4 regions of the Halopseudomonas sp. SMJS2 genome follow, and region 2 is predicted to be linked to each of the others. Evidence: predicted binding sites of a transcription regulator. Region 2 holds the regulator's gene; each other region holds the start of a gene.
The links. Region 2 encodes FliA, which starts transcription of late flagellar genes. Its sites were predicted from a motif close to CTAAAGTTTNNNNNNNNNNNGCCGNTAA; they were not measured.
Positions count from the first base shown of each region.

Region 1: the regulator FliA is predicted to act here: its motif matches at 2,022-2,049, upstream of QAO71_RS09140 (methyl-accepting chemotaxis protein).
Region 3: the regulator FliA is predicted to act here: its motif matches at 1,740-1,767, upstream of QAO71_RS05140 (methyl-accepting chemotaxis protein).
Region 4: the regulator FliA is predicted to act here: its motif matches at 1,844-1,871, upstream of QAO71_RS11215 (flagellin).

Region 1 is NZ_CP123445.1:1,960,851-1,965,080, reverse strand. It holds gene QAO71_RS09145 (ComEA family DNA-binding protein) at 190-474, shown strand; gene QAO71_RS09140 (methyl-accepting chemotaxis protein) at 518-1,957, opposite strand; gene rnd (ribonuclease D) at 2,193-3,320, shown strand; gene QAO71_RS09130 (YcgL domain-containing protein) at 3,317-3,610, shown strand; gene QAO71_RS09125 (TM2 domain-containing protein) at 3,611-4,012, opposite strand; gene QAO71_RS09120 (YcjX family protein) at 4,080-4,230, shown strand, end outside.
Region 2 is NZ_CP123445.1:2,190,166-2,194,395, forward strand. It holds gene QAO71_RS10245 (chemotaxis protein CheA) at 1-207, opposite strand, end outside; gene QAO71_RS10250 (protein phosphatase CheZ) at 258-1,061, opposite strand; gene QAO71_RS10255 (chemotaxis response regulator CheY) at 1,077-1,454, opposite strand; gene QAO71_RS10260 (RNA polymerase sigma factor FliA) at 1,557-2,267, opposite strand; gene QAO71_RS10265 (MinD/ParA family protein) at 2,291-3,121, opposite strand; gene flhF (flagellar biosynthesis protein FlhF) at 3,147-4,230, opposite strand, start outside.
Region 3 is NZ_CP123445.1:1,078,332-1,082,561, reverse strand. It holds gene QAO71_RS05140 (methyl-accepting chemotaxis protein) at 1-1,708, opposite strand, end outside; gene QAO71_RS05135 (M48 family metallopeptidase) at 1,831-2,637, shown strand; gene QAO71_RS05130 (OprD family porin) at 2,789-4,102, shown strand.
Region 4 is NZ_CP123445.1:2,365,953-2,370,182, forward strand. It holds gene QAO71_RS11210 (flagellar protein FlaG) at 1-113, opposite strand, end outside; gene QAO71_RS11215 (flagellin) at 187-1,653, opposite strand; gene QAO71_RS11220 (fumarylacetoacetate hydrolase family protein) at 2,536-3,318, opposite strand; gene QAO71_RS11225 (TauD/TfdA family dioxygenase) at 3,315-4,223, opposite strand.

The DNA.
Region 1 (4,230 bases), 230 kb from region 2:
CGTCTGTCGTATATATATAGTTGGCGGCAGAACTGAGAGTCCTTTCACAAATCCGGCTGCTGGGGCTTTTGTTAGCGTAGCGTTGCGCGTACTTTGCTCTGCAGCCGCAGGGAAGCGCGTAATCATTCGATCGTTGTCCGGTTTTTCTCCCTTGAAGTGCGGTATTCATTTATCCAAGGAGAAAGACCCATGAAAAATATTCTTGCTGCCGTCATCCTCTGTCTGACCGCCTGGTCTGTGGTACCTGCGTTCGCGGAAATCCCTGCTGAACCGCTGGTGACAGTCAACATCAACAATGCCAGCGCTGCGGAAATAGCCGAGACCCTGAACGGTATCGGTCTGGCCAAGGCAGAGGCCATTGTTGCCTATCGGGAAGAGAACGGCGGATTCGAATCGGTTGACCAACTTACCGTGGTCAAGGGAATCGGCCCTGCTACCATCGACAAGAACCGCGAGCGAATTGCGTTGCAGTGATCCAATGGGCTCCCGCCAGCGGCGGCTGACGGGAGCTTGGATATCAGGATTTCAAACGTCCGACCGCGGCGGTCAGTTGATGGGCGAGGGCGGCCAGCTGTTCGCTGGTGGCCGCGCTCTGCACCGTCTGCATGACCGTCTGTTCGGTCACATCCCGAATCTGGATGACACTCTGGGTAATGGACTCGGCAACTTCGCTCTGCTGCTCGACAGCAGAGGCGATCTCACTGTTGCCGTTGCTGATCTGACTCACCGAGGCGGTAATATCCGCCAGCGACGAGCCCGCCTGTTCCACTTGCTCGACCGATTCGTGCGTGAGGCGTGCACTATCCTGCATGTCCGCCACCGCATCATGGGTGCCACCCTGCAGAGCCTCGATCATGCGCTGGATCTCATCGGTGGAGTTCTGTACCCGCTGGGCCAGGGCCCGCACTTCATCCGCCACCACGGCAAAGCCACGCCCGGAATCGCCTGCCCGTGCGGCTTCGATGGCGGCATTCAAGGCCAGTAGATTGGTCTGCTCGGCAATGTCGCGGATCACTCGTACCACGCCGCTGATTTCCTGGCTGTGACCTTCGAGTTTTTGCATATGCTGCGTGCAGCGTTCAATGCTGGTGGCCAGTCCGGTGATCGTCTGACTGACGCGCAATACCTGATCGCGGCCTTCCCGGGCCATGGCATCCGCCTGGGTGGATTGATCCCGGGTGACGGCGCTGTTGCCGGCAATGTCCTGCACAGTGGCGCTCATCTCGTTGACCGCGGCAGCGACCATATCGGTTTCGCCTTGCTGGGTAACCATGCCATCCTTGACGCTGCTCATCAGGCGCGCCATTTCATCGGTGCCCTGTTCCAGCTGGCTGGCGGCCTGACGCACGGTGCCCACAACCTCTTGCTGGGCGCTCTGCATGGCGTTGAAGGTCTGCGCCATGGCGCCTACCTCATCCCGCGATACCACCGGCGCGCGCAGCGTGAGATCACCGGTTTCCTGCACGGTGAGCATGACATCGCGCAGTGCCAGCAGGTTGCGCGTGATGAAGGAGATGAGCAGCTGAGACACCATCAGTACGCCCAGCATCAACGCCAGCACCACTATCGCATAGAGGGGGGCACGGTCCAGCAGCAGAGCGATATAGCCCTGCCGCTCAACCCCGAGCAATCGCGCCTCGCCACCCTGATTGATCAACCAGGCGCCATGCATGGCATCGGTTGTTTGCGATATCGACAACTGCTCTGGCGGCAGCCAGGTCGCCGTGCCGGTGGCGGTGGCTGCGGTGTTACCTGCCGGCAACCAGCGCAGCCCGGTCAACTGTGTGTCGGTCTGGGGCTGAGCGAGTATCTCTCGGGCCAGTTCCTGGCGCAGTTCGTGAATCCGGTCCTGTTCTACCCAGAGCGCGACGAGAACCAGCAGCATGGTGCTGACAAAGGTGACGCTGTTGACAGCCCAGAACTTGTACTTGAGCTGCAGGTGTTGAAAAAACGCCATTTTGACTCCTGAGAACTGATAATTGCCGCTGCCGTGCGCAGGCATTCTAGGGCTACTAGGTTCTGTATCGGTTGATACGCATCAATCTTGACCCTTGCGGAGAAAAATACTCAGTAAAAACAAGTGACGAGCGACACATCCGGCTAAAGTTGCAGACCGCGGCGGGGAGTCGGTCGGTTATACTGTGCGATCAGGTCAAGGAACCGAATTTATGACAACTGAGGCCCGCCCTCTCATGATCCACCAGGACGCCGTGCTGGCTGACTGGTGCAAACAATGGCTGCAATTACCCTTCGTGGCCGTGGACACCGAGTTTGTCCGTACTGAAACCTTTTACCCCATCGCCGGATTGATTCAGATCGGCGATGGTGCGCGGACCTACATGATCGACCCGTTGACGATCACTGACTGGTCGCCACTGGTTGCGTTGCTGGAGAGTCCTGACGTCGTCAAGGTGCTGCACGCTTGCAGCGAAGACCTGGAAGTCTTTCAGCACCTGTGCGGCGCGTTGCCGGCGCCGCTGTTCGATACGCAACTGGCTGCGGCCTTTCTGGGCATGGACTTTTCCATGGGCTATTCCCGGCTGGTCAGCAATCTGTTGGGCGTTGAGCTGGCAAAGGAGGAAACCCGTTCCGACTGGTTGCAGCGTCCACTGAGTGAACGGCAGTTGCAGTATGCGGCGGATGATACCCTTTACCTGGCGGCGGTCTATCAGATACTGGCACCCCGTATCGAGGCAGCAGGGCTGACCGAGTGGCTGCTGGAGGATACTGCCGAGCTGGTGGCCAATGCGCGAACCATCATGGAACCGGCGGAAGCCTACCGGCGGATCAAGCAGGCCTGGCGGCTGAAGCCCGCGGAGCTGGCCATCTTGCAGGTGTTGTGCGACTGGCGCGAACGCGAGGCGCGGCAACGGGATCAGGCACGCAATCGTCTGCTGCGCGAATCGACCTTGTGCCCATTGGTGCAACGTCAGCCTGACTCCCTGCAGCAACTGGCCCGCCTGGAGGACATGCATCCGCGCACCGTACGACACGATGGCCAGACTATCATTGAGTTGATCCAGCAGGGATTGGCGGTACCGCCGGAGAACTGGCCCGCGCCGATGCCCGAACCCTTGCCGGCTGATGCCAACCGACTGCTGAAGAATCTGCGCAAGGTGGGGCAGCGGCATGCCGAGCGACTGGGCATGGCCAGCGAAATCGTACTGCGCAAGAAGGTGCTCGAAGCCATGGTGCGCACCGGCTATCCCTGCGGGCCCTATACGCTGCCTGCAGAGCTGAGCGGTTGGCGGCGCGAGTTGATGGGTGATGAACTGCTGGCCCTGGCCAATCAATTTTCCAGCAAGGGGCAACCCGCATGAAGATGCTGTGTTCGATCTACCGCAGCCCGCGCAAGCAGGGCATGTATCTGTATGTGCCGCGCGAGAAGGGCACCCGTGAGGTGCCCGAGCAATTGCTGAAACTGTTCGGCAAGCCCGAGCACGCCATGGACATGGTGCTCACCGAAGAGCGCAAGCTGGCGCGGGAAGACATACTGCAGGTACTCGACAATCTGAAAAACCAGGGTTATCACCTGCAGATGCCGCCCAAGCAGGAAGACTGGATAGTGCATCTTCCTGATGAGCTGCTTACGCGCAACGACCCGGTGTGATTACCAGGCCTTTTCCATGTTCTTGACCGAGATCTGCTCGTTCAGCGTCCAGTAGTCATAGAGCACGCCCAGCAGGAACAGGCCGCCGGTGAAGAAGTAGATGATGGCGGTGATCCACTTGCCCATGTACAGGCGGTGGGCGCCGAAGATCCCGAGGAAGGTCAGCAGGATCCAGGTCAGGTTGAAATTGATCCGGCCGCTGCGAAACCGCTGATCGGCCTGCCGATCCATGCCTGGAATCAGGAACAGGTCAACGATCCAGCCGATGAAGAACAAGCCGAGGGTGAAGAAGTAGAGGGTACCGGTCCACGGCTTGCCGTAGTAGAAACGGTGGGCGCCCATGAAACCGAATATCCACAGCAGATAACCTACTGCTTTGCTGTGTGTGTCTGCATATGCCATTGAATTTTTCCCTGTCCTTGTTATGCGATACTGCCCATAGACCATAGATTAGTTCGGGAGTGCCTGCATGGCAGCAATAAAACCACCGCAGTGGCTGGAGCAGGTTCGACAGCAGGCGACCAGCCTGGGCAATCCGCATGTGAAAGTAGGGGTGACCGGCCTCAGCCGGGCCGGCAAAACTACCTTCATCACCAGCCTGATCAACCAGCTGGAAAACC
Region 2 (4,230 bases):
GATATGACAGCAGGCGACCAGGGCATCCAGCTGCAGAAAGCCGGCACCACCCTTGACGGTATGAAAACCACGAAAAATGGCATTGAGCAGATCGGTATCGCCCGGGCGGTTTTCCAGATCCACCAGCTGCTCCGACAACAACTCGAGAATTTCCCCAGCCTCTACCAGAAAGTCCTGGAGAATTTCTTCATCCGCATCAAAGCTCATTCAACGCTCCCTTGCCCCAGCGACAATAATACTAACGGTGTCACCAGCCTCTAGAACCCGAGGCTGGACAGCAGGTCATCGACTTCATCCTGTCCCGACACCACATCATCCCTCTTATCGGCATGAATCTGCGGACCTTCACCCTGAGGCGAGGTTTTTTTCCTATCCAGCCCCGGAAGGTTATGCTGAATACCCGCCATCCGATCGACCTGACCGGCCATGCGCACCAGGTTCAGCAGGCTTTCCTCGACATCGTGCACCAGGGTAATGACCCGTTTGATCACCTGACCGGTGAGGTCCTGGTAATCCTGGGCCATGAGAATGTCGTTCAGATTCGCTGACACTTCACCGCTCTGCTGCTCGCTGCGCTCAAGGAACGCCAGAATGTTGCGCGACAGCTCGCGGAATTCCGCCGCGCTCATCTCGCGGCGCTGCAGCCGCGCCCACTCGGTGCGCAGGTTCGCCGCCTCTTGGCCCAGCGCGGACACCACCGGAGCGCTGCTCTCAACCAGATCCATGGTGCGGTTGGCGGCCTTGTCGGTCAGCCGAACGACGTAGTCCAGACGGTCCGAGGCGTCGGAAATCTTCGATGCCTCGGTCGCTTCGGCATCGCCGTCCAGCGTGCGGGCCGTGTCTATCTGAAAATTGATGATCGAGTTGTGCAGCGCACGGGTCAGCTTACCGACTTCGTAATACAGGCTGCGGTCGCGGGCCTGATTGATCTCGTGTATGACCAGTACTGCCTCGCCGTAGTCCCCCTCTTCGAGGTGGTCCACCAGCTTCCGGGCATTGTTTTTCAGGGAATGCTCGAATTCATCAGCGATTGCCTGGCCGGGATTGTTGCTCAGTGCCATAACGCCCCCCGGTGCCTATCTGGCCTCGATTCGCTCGAAAACCTTTTCGATCTTTTCCTTCAGTGCCTGGGCAGTGAAAGGTTTGACCACATAGCCGTTCACCCCGGCCTGAGCTGCTTCGATGATCTGGTCACGCTTGGCTTCGGCAGTCACCATCAGCACCGGCAGGTGTTTCAGGCGCTCGTCGGCGCGCACGGCGCGCAGCAGGTCGATACCGCTCATGCCGGGCATATTCCAGTCGGTTACCAGAAAATCGAAACTGCCGCTCTGCAGCATCGGCAGCGCGGTGGTGCCATCGTCCGCTTCGGCGGTATTGGTAAAGCCCAGATCCCGCAACAGATTCTTGATAATGCGTCGCATCGTCGAAAAATCATCGACGATGAGAATTTTCATGTTCTTGTCCAAGTCGACCTCCATACAAACCAGAAGAAGCGCACTTGCGTGCGCCTCGCGAAACTGTTGCTACTGACCAGGCGAAGCGCTGGGAAAGCCGGATCAATCGTCGCGCCAATCGGCCATCCGTGCGCGCAGGCGGGCGGCACATTGGCTGTGCAACTGACTGACCCTGGACTCGCTGACGCCGAGCACCGCACCGATCTCCTTGAGGTTCAGTTCCTCATCGTAATACAGCGACAGCACCAGTTGCTCGCGCTCGGGCAACCGACCTATCGCCTCGGCCAGCGCCTTGCGAAAACGTTCATCCTCCACTCCGTCGAGGGCTTCATGGTCAGAGCCGACTTCGGCCGGCGCCCCGGCCTCCAGCAGATCTTCGAAGCTGAACAGCCGACTGCCGGCCGTGTCGTTGAGAATCGCATAGTAATCTTCGAGGCTCATATCCAATTCGGCAGCAACCTCGTGATCTTTAGCGTCACGACCTACTTTTGCTTCAACGGCGCGGATCGCGCTGCTGACCAGGCGGGTGTTACGGTGGACCGAGCGGGGGGCCCAATCACCCTTGCGCACATCATCCAGCATGGCGCCACGGATCCGGATACCAGCATAGGTCTCGAAGCTGGCACCCTTGCCATGATCGAATTTGCGTGCAGCCTCCAGCAGGCCCAGCATGCCGGCCTGTATCAGGTCTTCCACCTGCACGCTGGCTGGCAGGCGCGCCAGCATATGGTAGGCAATCCGCTTGACCAGCGGCGCGAACTGCTGCACCAGGCGGTCCTGCTCATTGGCCACGCCCATGGTGCGCGCATACATATTGACGCCACCTCCCCCCACGCTCATGAAGGGGTTCCGGTTCCGGTCCGCTGCACCAGGCGTTCGACGAAGAATTCCAGGTGCCCACGGGGGCTGGATGGCAACGGCCAGCCGTCCACGTTGCGTGCGATGGCGCGAAATGCCAGCGAAGCCTTGCTGCGCGGAAAAGCTTCATAGGTGGCGCGCTGTTTCTGTGCCGCCTTGCGCACTGTCTCGTCGTAAGGCACAGCGCCGACATACTGCAGCGCCACTTCCAGGAAGCGGTCGGTCACCTGCAGCAGTTTGTTGAATACGTTGTGACCTTCCTGGGGGCTGTGCACCATGCTCGCCAGGATGCGGAAGCGGGAAACACCGTGGTCGCGGTTGAGCAGCTTGATCAGCGCGTAGGCGTCGGTGATCGAAGTAGGTTCATCGCATACCACCACGATCACTTCCTGGGCAGCGCGCACAAAACTGACCACCGAATCGCCGATACCAGCGGCGGTATCGACCAGCAGGACATCCATGTCATCACCGATATCGCTGAAGGCTTGGATCAGGCCAGCATGTTCACGCGGCCCCAGGTTGACCATCTCCGCCGCGCCGGACGCCGCCGGGACGATACGAATACCACCCGGCCCGTTGATCATCACCTCACGCAGATCGCAGTTGCCGGCCAGAACGTCCGCCAGGGTCGCCTTGGGCCGCAGACCCAGCTGTACATCGACATTGGCCAGCCCCAGGTCTGCGTCCATCAACACCACTCGACGGCCGAGCTCTGCCAGCGCCAGGGCGAGGTTGACCGACACATTGGTCTTGCCCACGCCGCCCTTGCCGCCAGTGATTGCAATTACCTGAACCGGATGATTGCCCATCTGTGCTGTCGCCTTTCTCAATTCGTTAACTTGCGCACTGGTTGTGGAGTATACCGGCAAACACATCGGCCATGGTCTGGTCCTCGGCCATCTCGTTACCGGCCAGACCAACCGCGCGACTGACCAATTGGTGACCAACACCACGAGACAAATCATCCGGGATGCGCTGGCCATCGGCCACATAGGCTACCGGGAGACGCTGTTCCATGGCCAGCCCCAATGCTTCGCCCAGCGTAGCAGCTTCGTCGACCTTGGTCAGAATGCAGCCGACCGGATGACAGCAGCGATAATTGTGCCAGGCGGCCTGAAGCACCCGATACTGGCTGGTCGCCGCCAGCACCAGCAGAGTGCTGATGCGCGCACCCTGGGCCGCGAGTTCGCTCAGTTGGCCACGCAGTTGCGGGTCCTGGGCTTGCAGGCCGGCGGTATCGACCAATACCAGTCGCTTGTTGCCGAACTCCTCCAGTACCTCGCTCAGGCTGTTCTGTTCATCGACCACCCGCACCGGTACGTTGAGAATGCGGCCCAGGGTACGCAGCTGTTCATGGGCACCAATACGGTAGGTGTCCATGGTGACCAGCGCCACATTCTGGCTGCCGTGCTTGAGCACATAGCGTGCCGCCAGCTTGCCCAGAGTGGTGGTTTTGCCGGCGCCGGTCGGGCCAACCAGGGCAATCACCCCGCCCCGGTCGATCAGCTCCTCGCGCATCACCGGCAGGCCCTGGGCCAGGTGGGCCAGCAGCAGGCGCCAGGCCTGGCGTACATCGGTCACGTCGGCAACCTTGGCCAGCAGCTGCTTGCACAGCTCGGCGGGCAGGCCAAGATGAATCAGCTTGCGCCACAGGCTGGCCTGGCGCGGCTGATGCTGATTGACCTGGCCCCAGGCCAGGCCACCCAGCTGGGATTCGAGCATGCCTCGCAGACCGGCAATTTCCGAGCGCATGGCGTCGAGATCATCTATTGCCGGAGGCTTGGAGGTCACCTCGGCTGCCGGCGCGGCACGCTCGCTGTTCAGGCGCTCCAGCAACCCCTGGGCGACCGGCGAGCCCTGCTCGGCAGCCTGGCGCATGCTGTCACCAAACAATTGACGGTTGACGCTGGGGCCATCG
Region 3 (4,230 bases), 1.1 Mb from region 2:
CGGCGCGCGCCGCCTCGATTGCTGCGTTCAGCGCCAGCAGGTTGGTCTGCTCGGCTATGCCGCGGATGGTATCCAGGATCGAAGTGATGTTTTCGCTGTCACGGACCAGGTGCTGCACGCTCTGTGAGGCGCGCTCGATATCCTCAGCCAACCCCTGAATGGTCGCCGCGGTCTGCTGCACCACTTCGCGGCCATGACCGGCCGAGCCGTTGGCGTTGCCCGCCGCTTCGGCGGCCAGGCTGGCGTTACGGGCCACATCCTGGGCGGTAGCGGTCATTTCCGTCACTGCGGTAGCTACCAGCTCGATCTCGCCGAGTTGGCGCTGCACCCCATCATTGGTACGCATGGCAATGTCGGCGGTATGCTCGGCAGCATCGGTCACCTGCTGCACCGAGCCGACCACCTCACGGATCATGTCTTGCAACTTGTCGAGAAAGGCATTGAAACCACGGGCGATATCCCCGAACTCGTCGCTGCGCTGGACAGCCAGGCGCTGGGTCAGATCACCCTCGCCGCGAGCGATATCATTGAGCATGGAAACCAACTGCCGCGCTGGCCGTGCCAAGCCGTAACCGACCGCCAGCATCACACCCAGGCCAACCAGGGCGGTAAGCCCACCGATCACCGCCAGAGTAATTGCCTCACTGGATTGGCGCTGCGTCAGCTCGGTCTCCAGCGCCTGCAGGTCAGCCATCACCACGTCGAGTGGCAAGTTGATCAACATCGTCCAGTGCGTGCCGGTGTCGCCAATCGGAATCGGCATCCACAACTGCACACGATTACCCGCCGTATCCAGTTCGTAGTGAAAGTCATCGCCCAGGCCAGCGAGGTTGGCCAGCCCCTGCTTATCGATCACGCGTTCGGCTGGGTCCCCCGGCGCGGCCCCTTCACCGGTCCAGGCAACCAGTCGGCCGTTGGGACTGATCAGGGCCTGAGTGCCACGCCCTTCGTAAAGTCGGCTGTCGCTCTCTTCGAGCATGGATTGCAGAAACTGCAACGACAGGTCCGCACCGGCAATACCCATGAACTGGCCGTTGAGCATGATCGGGGCAGTGAAAGACGACAGCATGACCCAGCTGTCGCCCAGCTCGTAGGGCGCCGGGTCGATCACACAGGCACGCTGCGTATCACGCGGGCAGAAATAATATTCACCGACGCGCACGCCGGTTTCCAGCATGGTTTCGTCCGTGAGATCGTCCAGCGGCTCCAGCGCCAGTGTGCCATCGAGTTCGCGATACCAGAAAGGCATGAATTGGCCCTGCTCGTCATGCCCCGACTCGCCAGCACCCTGATAAAAACTATCCAGCCCGTCGAACGCGCCCGGTTCCCAGGCAACGTAAGCCGCCAGCAGCGTCGGCTGCTCCTCCAGTATCCGTCGAATATAACGAACCATTTCCTCGCGGCTCATCATCAGTGCCGGCAGACCATCTTCCTGCATTTCGCCCAGCTGGCGATTGAGCAACGCCAGTTGTTCGGTCACCGCAAAGGGTTGCTCCAGCTGTCGACGGATGCGCAGGCTTTCAGCGGTAGCAATGGCTTCCAACTGGCTGCGCACACGCTGCCCCAACATCTGCTCGCTGCGTTCGATGACCATGCTCTGGTTGCGCTCGAATGCCAACAGGGCGTACAGAGTCATGATACCAACCGCGATGAACAGGCAGGCACCTGCCAGCGCGGCTATGGAAAACTGGATGGATCTGAGTTTCATAGGGGCCTCGGCCAGGGAGCTGATGAACGCTTTATCGGCCGTGATAGTCAAACCTCCAGCCATGATCTGATATCGTTCATCAGGTCAAAGCTGTTAAACCCGAAACATGGAAGGAAATCACCATGCGTATCCGCCTGCTTTGCTGTCTTCCGTTCATGGCGCTGGCTAGTTGCGAGACCGTCAACACCACCCAGGGCGGCGCCGTCGGTGTCGATCGAAGTCAGTACATGTTCAGCGCGCTGTCCAGCGCTGAAGTCGACCAGATGGCCGCCGAGTCGTACAACGAGATGCTTGCCGAAGCGAAAGCCGCGAAGGTCTTGAACACCGACGCCGCCATGCTCAAGCGTCTGAACCGGATTGCTGATCGGCTGGTAAAGGAAGTGGACCACTTCCGTCCCGATGCCAAGAGCTGGAATTGGGAAGTCAATCTGATCAAGAGTGATCAACTGAACGCCAGCTGCATGCCCGGCGGCAAGATCATCTTCTTTACCGGCATTGTCGACAAATTGCAGCTGACCGACGACGAGATCGCCCAGATCATGGGGCATGAAATCGCCCATGCTCTGCGTGAGCATGGCCGCGAAGCCATTTCCCGTGCTTACACCACGCAGATGGGCACCCAGGTGATAGGTTCGTTGCTGGGCCTGGGCGATGGCGCACGGCAGGCTGCCGACATGGCGGTTCAGTATGGACTGACCCTGCCCAACAGCCGCTCCAACGAAACCGAAGCGGACCTGATCGGTCTGGAGCTGGCGGCCCGCGCCGGCTACAAACCGGAGGCCGCAGTCACCCTGTGGCAGAAGATGGCGCGCGCCGCTGAGGGTGAGCCGCCGGCCTTCCTGAGTACGCACCCCTCTTCCTCGGGGCGCATCCAGAACCTGCAAAACACTATTCCCAAGGTGCAGCCACTGTATGAAGCGGCGCGATAAGACCGGTATGAATAGCTCAGGTTCCTAATACATAAGTCTAATATCACTATTCAATCACTTGATTTCCTGCATATTTCATCTATGTTACAGCGGTTGAAAAACGATCGCCCTCTGGGCAAACCCTGAGATGCAGTACTCGAGGATGAACATAATGAGAAAAACCCTGATCGCCAGCAGTGTCGCCGCTGCTGTGCTGGCTCTGCCCACCCTGTCCATTGCCCAGACTCAGAACAACGGCTTCAGCTTTGTTGATGACGCCAAGGCCACTCTTGGCCTGCGCAATCTGTATTTCAATGGCGATTACCGCGAAGGTGATGGTTACTCGAAAGATGAAGAATGGGGTCAGGGTTTCATGCTCGACTTCCAGTCCGGTTATACCCAGGGCCCGATCGGCTTTGGTCTGGACGTATTCGCCCGCTCGGGTATCCGTCTGGATTCCGGTAGCCGCACCAGCAAGGCTGACCGCAGCCGCAACCCCGGCACCATGTTCCCGCTGGATCATGACGACAGCGCCGTTTCCGAGTTCAGCCAGATCGACTTCGCCGCCAAGGCCAAGGTATCCGAGACCGAGCTGAAAATCGGCCGTGGCCTGCAGCCCAGCCTGCCGGTACTGACACGCAACGACGGTCGCCTGCTGCCCCAGACTTACAGCGGCGCGACGCTGACTTCCAAGGAAATCGACAATCTGACTCTGCGCATCGGTCAGATGGATGAAGCCAGTGGCCGTAACTCCACCTCCCATGAAGGCCTGCTGCTGGGCGGTGGTTCCGAGCGCGTGAACAAGTTCCAGTATGCCGGTGGTGATGCCCAACTGGGTGATAACCTGGTTGCCAGCTACTACTTCGCCAAGCTCAAGGATTACTACAAGCAGCATTACCTCGGTGCCGTCCACACCCTGGACCTGGGTGCCGGTCAGCTGATTACCGACCTGCGCTATTTCGACAGCGGCTCCACTGGCGCCAACGATAGCGGTGAAGCCGGCTATGCAGCCCGCGGCGTATACAACGACGGCGAAGTCGACAACCGCGCCATGAGCGCCATGTTCACCTACAAGCTGAGCAACCATGGCCTGGGCCTGGGCTACCAGAAGATGAGCGGCGACAGTGACTTCGCCTACCTCAACAACGGTGGCGGTGCCACTGCCTACCTGATCACCGACTCGCAGATCAACAAGTTCGAGCGTGCCGGCGAGAAGACCTGGGTTGGTCAGTACAGCTACAACTTCGCCGACCTGGTACCAGGTCTGAAGTTCTCCGCCAAGTATCTGCGAGGCAGCGACTTCGACGTCGCACCCGGCGAAGGCGACAAGGAATGGGAGCGTAACCTGCGTCTGGATTACACCGTCCAGCAAGGTTTCCTGAAGGATCTGGGTGTGTCCCTGCGTCACGCCAGCCTGCGTTCCGATGCGGACCGCGACCAGGACCAGGTACGGGTCTATCTGACCTACAACTTCGTTCTGCTCTAAGTCGATCAGATGCCCCGGTACGCCGGGGCATCATCCCCTTTTCTCTCCCTCTCCCCACCCACTTCCCCCTCCGCACTTTCCCCTGCCTGCAGTGGTCTGTAGTCTGAGCAAGTACGTATTGGTTCTTG
Region 4 (4,230 bases), 180 kb from region 2:
TTCCGCGCCTCGGTCACCGGTTGGGCGACAGCCGCAGCTGTTATCTCGTTCGTTCTGGCAGCAGGCGCGACAGCCCCTACCCCAGCCCTGTTGTTGAGCGATCCCATATCCATGGTTTTTCCTCCACACAGGACAAAGCGGGAGAAGAGTCGCCCCTTCCCCCGCCAGTCATACCGCTAACTTACCTTAGCCCAGCAGGCTGAGGACTGCTTGCGGCAGTTGGTTGGCCTGAGCCAGCATCGCAGTACCAGCCTGCTGCATGATCTGGTTCTTGGCCAGGTTGGCAGACTCGGCTGCGTAGTCGGTGTCCATGATGCGACCACGTGCGTTGGAAGCGTTTTCAGAAATGTTCTGCAGGTTGCTGATAGTCGACTCGAAGCGGTTCTGCACGGCACCGAGGTCAGCACGGGTGCTGTCTACCGAGGCAATCGCGTCGTCCAGGGCCTGGATGGCTACTTGAGCGTTTTCGACATTGAGAACATCCAGGCTGTCGAGTGTGTGTGTCTCAGGCTCAGCCTCCACCTTAGAGACAGCTGCAATCTCGTTATCAGTTGCCGCACCTACAGTAAGGCCCGCATCAGTTGCAGTCCCCCCTAAAGTGAATGCGGCGTCAGATGTCAGAACCAGTGCATCCTCGTCCGTATTCAAGGAAGCAGTAACACCAGTAGTTGCAGTATCCTCATTAATTCTATCCATCAGAGTCTGGACAGTATCGCTATCCAAGACGTCAATAGTCGTGTCCTCTCCGTCAACCGTAATGGTGAATGTAGAGGCTGCTCCTGGAGCGGTAAATGTAGTACCTGTTGCTGTATATTCAGTGCGAGCCTCGGTACCAGCACGCTCCAGACCAAGCGCCTCTACACCAAGACCATCCACTGAAAAGTCCTCGAGCGAGCTCAAGTTGATACCAACACCAGCCTCAGTCGCAGGTGTAGCATCAGGATCGGCTGCGATCTCAGCTTTAGTAGCGGTCACACCGGTACTGGCGTTGTTAATCTTATCTACGACTTTGTCAACAGTATCGCCCTCTTCAAAGTTGACGAGAGTGCCGTTCAACTTGATGCTGGTAGCGGCACTGAGCTCACCCTGCTCATTGAAACCAGTCGCAAGACCACCAGTAGCGCTAGCCAGCGTCGATGTACCAGTCAACCCCTTGGCACTCATGTCACCAATACTGAAAGACAGAGTCTCACCCGCGTTGGAACCAACCTGGAAGCTCTCACCGGTCAAAGTACCGTTCAGCAGGCTCTTACCACCAAAGGTAGTGGTTTCAGCAATACGGGTCAGCTCACCAGACAGGTTGCTGAACTCCTGGTTCAAAGCCTTGCGCTCTTCAGCAGAGTTGGAACCGTTGGAAGCCTGCAGAGCCAGGTCACGCATGCGCTGCATGATGTTGGTGGATTCTTGCAGGGCACCTTCAGCGGTCTGTGCCATGGACATACCGTCGTTGGCGTTCTTGACAGCCACGTTCAGGCCGTTGATCTGACTGGTCAGACGGTTGGAAATCTGCAGACCAGCTGCGTCATCCTTTGCGCTGTTGATGCGCGAACCGGAAGACAGACGCTCCAGCGAAGTGGACAGGGCATTGGTAGAACCACTCAGGTTGCGCTGAGCGTTCAGGGAAGCAATGTTGCTGTTTACTGTCAGGGCCATGGGTAATTCTCCAATTAGACCGAAATAATGTTTGCCTGAGCTTGCGACTCATGTGCCCATCACCTCAGGCAACCATAGTGTTCGCATTCAGTTTCTGTATCGGCGTGCTGGCGAAGAGCTTTAATCATTTTTCAAAAAACTTTTCGCGGTGCCTTGACAGGCTCAAAAGCAGCTATCGCCGATGTAGGGGTTATCGGGCGAGACGGAGAAAGCTTTAGGGTGATTGCAGGGATCAGCTACATTCCCCAGCTGGCAAATAGCACGGGACGATGCGTAGCCTCTGCTCGACCAACCACCTTTCCCGGGATTGATCTTCAGGTCTGATAAAGGGGGGGGGCCATCCAGAAGGTTTGGCTAGCGCTCGCCAGGCTGGCAAACGAGTGCCATCGATACCATCCGAAATACCTGCACCTGCTTGATGAGTATGCAGCCATAAAGCTCAAAGGGGAGCTTTCGCTCCCCTTAATGGTGTTCTTGTTGTTCTTGAGCTTTTCTTGTTCTTTTGAGCCGGTGGCATTGCCACCCTGGAACCCATCCCGGGTTGCTTAAAGCAAGCGGATTGCTTTGGATGCGCAGGAAGTTGTTCCCCCATTCTCCAAAAAAATCAGTTTGCTGCACTCGCACGTTTTGTTCTTGTTATGTGTGGAGCTGAATCTTGTTTTTGTTATTGAGTTTTGCGCTTAGCGTTATTATTTTTATTGTGATCAAATACAAAGCAGATAGCGTGCCACCTTTAGCATTCCGTTTAAAATCAATAAGTTACTAAAAATCAGCGATGCCGAAGCCAGTCCCGCATGGGGCAAGTGATACCTTTCACCCCGTTCGAGTGTTACCGCTTGCGCGAGCGGTAGCAGAAAAAGGGCCAGGTACGCTTTCCCCGGCTCAGACTACGGCGCAACCAAGCCTGCCCAGGTAACCCATTTCCAACTCCAACCGGTCGCCGGCCTGAATCGGTACCATTGGCCCCAGTGAGCCGGACAGGAGGATTTCTCCGGCCTGTACCGGGTTGCCGTCACGCGCCCGTTCTTGCACCAGCCAGCGACAGGCGTTCCAGGGGCTACCCATGCATTGGCTGGCATTGCCCTCGGCTATTGGCTTGCCGTGATTGGTCAGGGTGGCGCTCAGTTCTGCCAGGGCCTGGGGATCAGCTGGGTGGTACTGTTCTCCCAATATGAAGCCGCCCGATGACAGGTTGTCAGCGACCGCCTCGAACAATGAACGAGGGCCGCCTTGATAGGCCGAGTCACAGATTTCCAGCGCGACCGTTACCCCGGAGATCGCTTGCTGCAGGGCCGCATCAGTTATTTCCGGATCATCGATGGCAGCGGAAAACAGGAATGCCACTTCCATCTCGAGCTTGGGCAGCAGAAACTGACTGATGTCTAGCGTGCCGCCACTGATCTGCCAGCCGCTAAGCAGTATCGCAATCAACGGGCTATCCAAGCCCAGCGCTGCTTGCATGCGCGTATCGGTCAACCCGAGCTTGCTGCCGGCAATGGTCTGCCCACCGGCCAGATAGCGGGTTATCAGGTATTCACTTACTCGTTGCGCCTGATCCAGCGTCGCCAACGGATAGCGCTCGGCTAACCCGACACCGGGCTGACGTTGCCGTCGGGCCAGGTAGAGCTCATCAGCGAGAGCGTTTGGCTGGAAGTCCTCGCTCATGGCTGATCCGCCTGTTCCGGCGCCTCGCCGACGACGGTGCTACGGAACATTTCCCGGCGTGCCCCATGATAGTCCGACAATGGCAAGTGCCAGGTGCAGCGGTTGTCCCAGATCGCCAGGGTGCCTGGTGCCCAGCGCATACGGCAGGTGAAAGTCGCGGCCGAGGCCACCGAGAACAGGTAGTCGAGTATCGGCCGAGACTCCTCGGGTTTCATGCCCTCGATACCGAGGGTGTAGGCTGGGTTGGCGAACAGGACGCTGCGGCCGGTTTCCGGGTGTTTGGTTACCAGGGGATGGGAGCGCACCTCATCGTCCACCGACTCGCCGTAGAGTATGTTCATGTTTTCCAGGCCCGCATTGTGTCGGCTGTTGGGGCCATAGGCGGCCTCCGGGCTATGAACGCCACGCAGGTTGTGCAGCATCTTTTTCATCGCCGGGGACAGCCACTCGTAGGCCAGATACATATTGGCATACAGGGTGTCGCCGCCACTGGTCGGCACATCATGGCCATAGAGCAAGGTGAAGGCCGGCGGGCGTTCCTGGAAGGTCCAGTCGGTATGCCAGGCACCGCCGAAGATGACCGGCGAGCCTTCACTTGCTTCCTTGACCACGTGGACGAGATTCGGATGATCAGCCATGGTCTTGACGTAAGGCTCCTTGCCGAATTCGCCAAAGCGCTGGGTCACCGCCTCGAACTGGCCGAGACTCAGCTGTTGGTCCCGGATAAACAGAACCTGGTGATCCATCAATGCCTGGCGCAGTTCTGCCTGGCCTTCTTCTGACAGCTGATTGAGGTCAATACCCGTCACATCAGCGCCCAGTGAACCAGCCACTGGCGTTGCGGTGAAATGGTGATGATCCCGGGCTGGATTGTTGGCTGCAGTGGTATAGAAGAATTCAGGCATGGCGGCG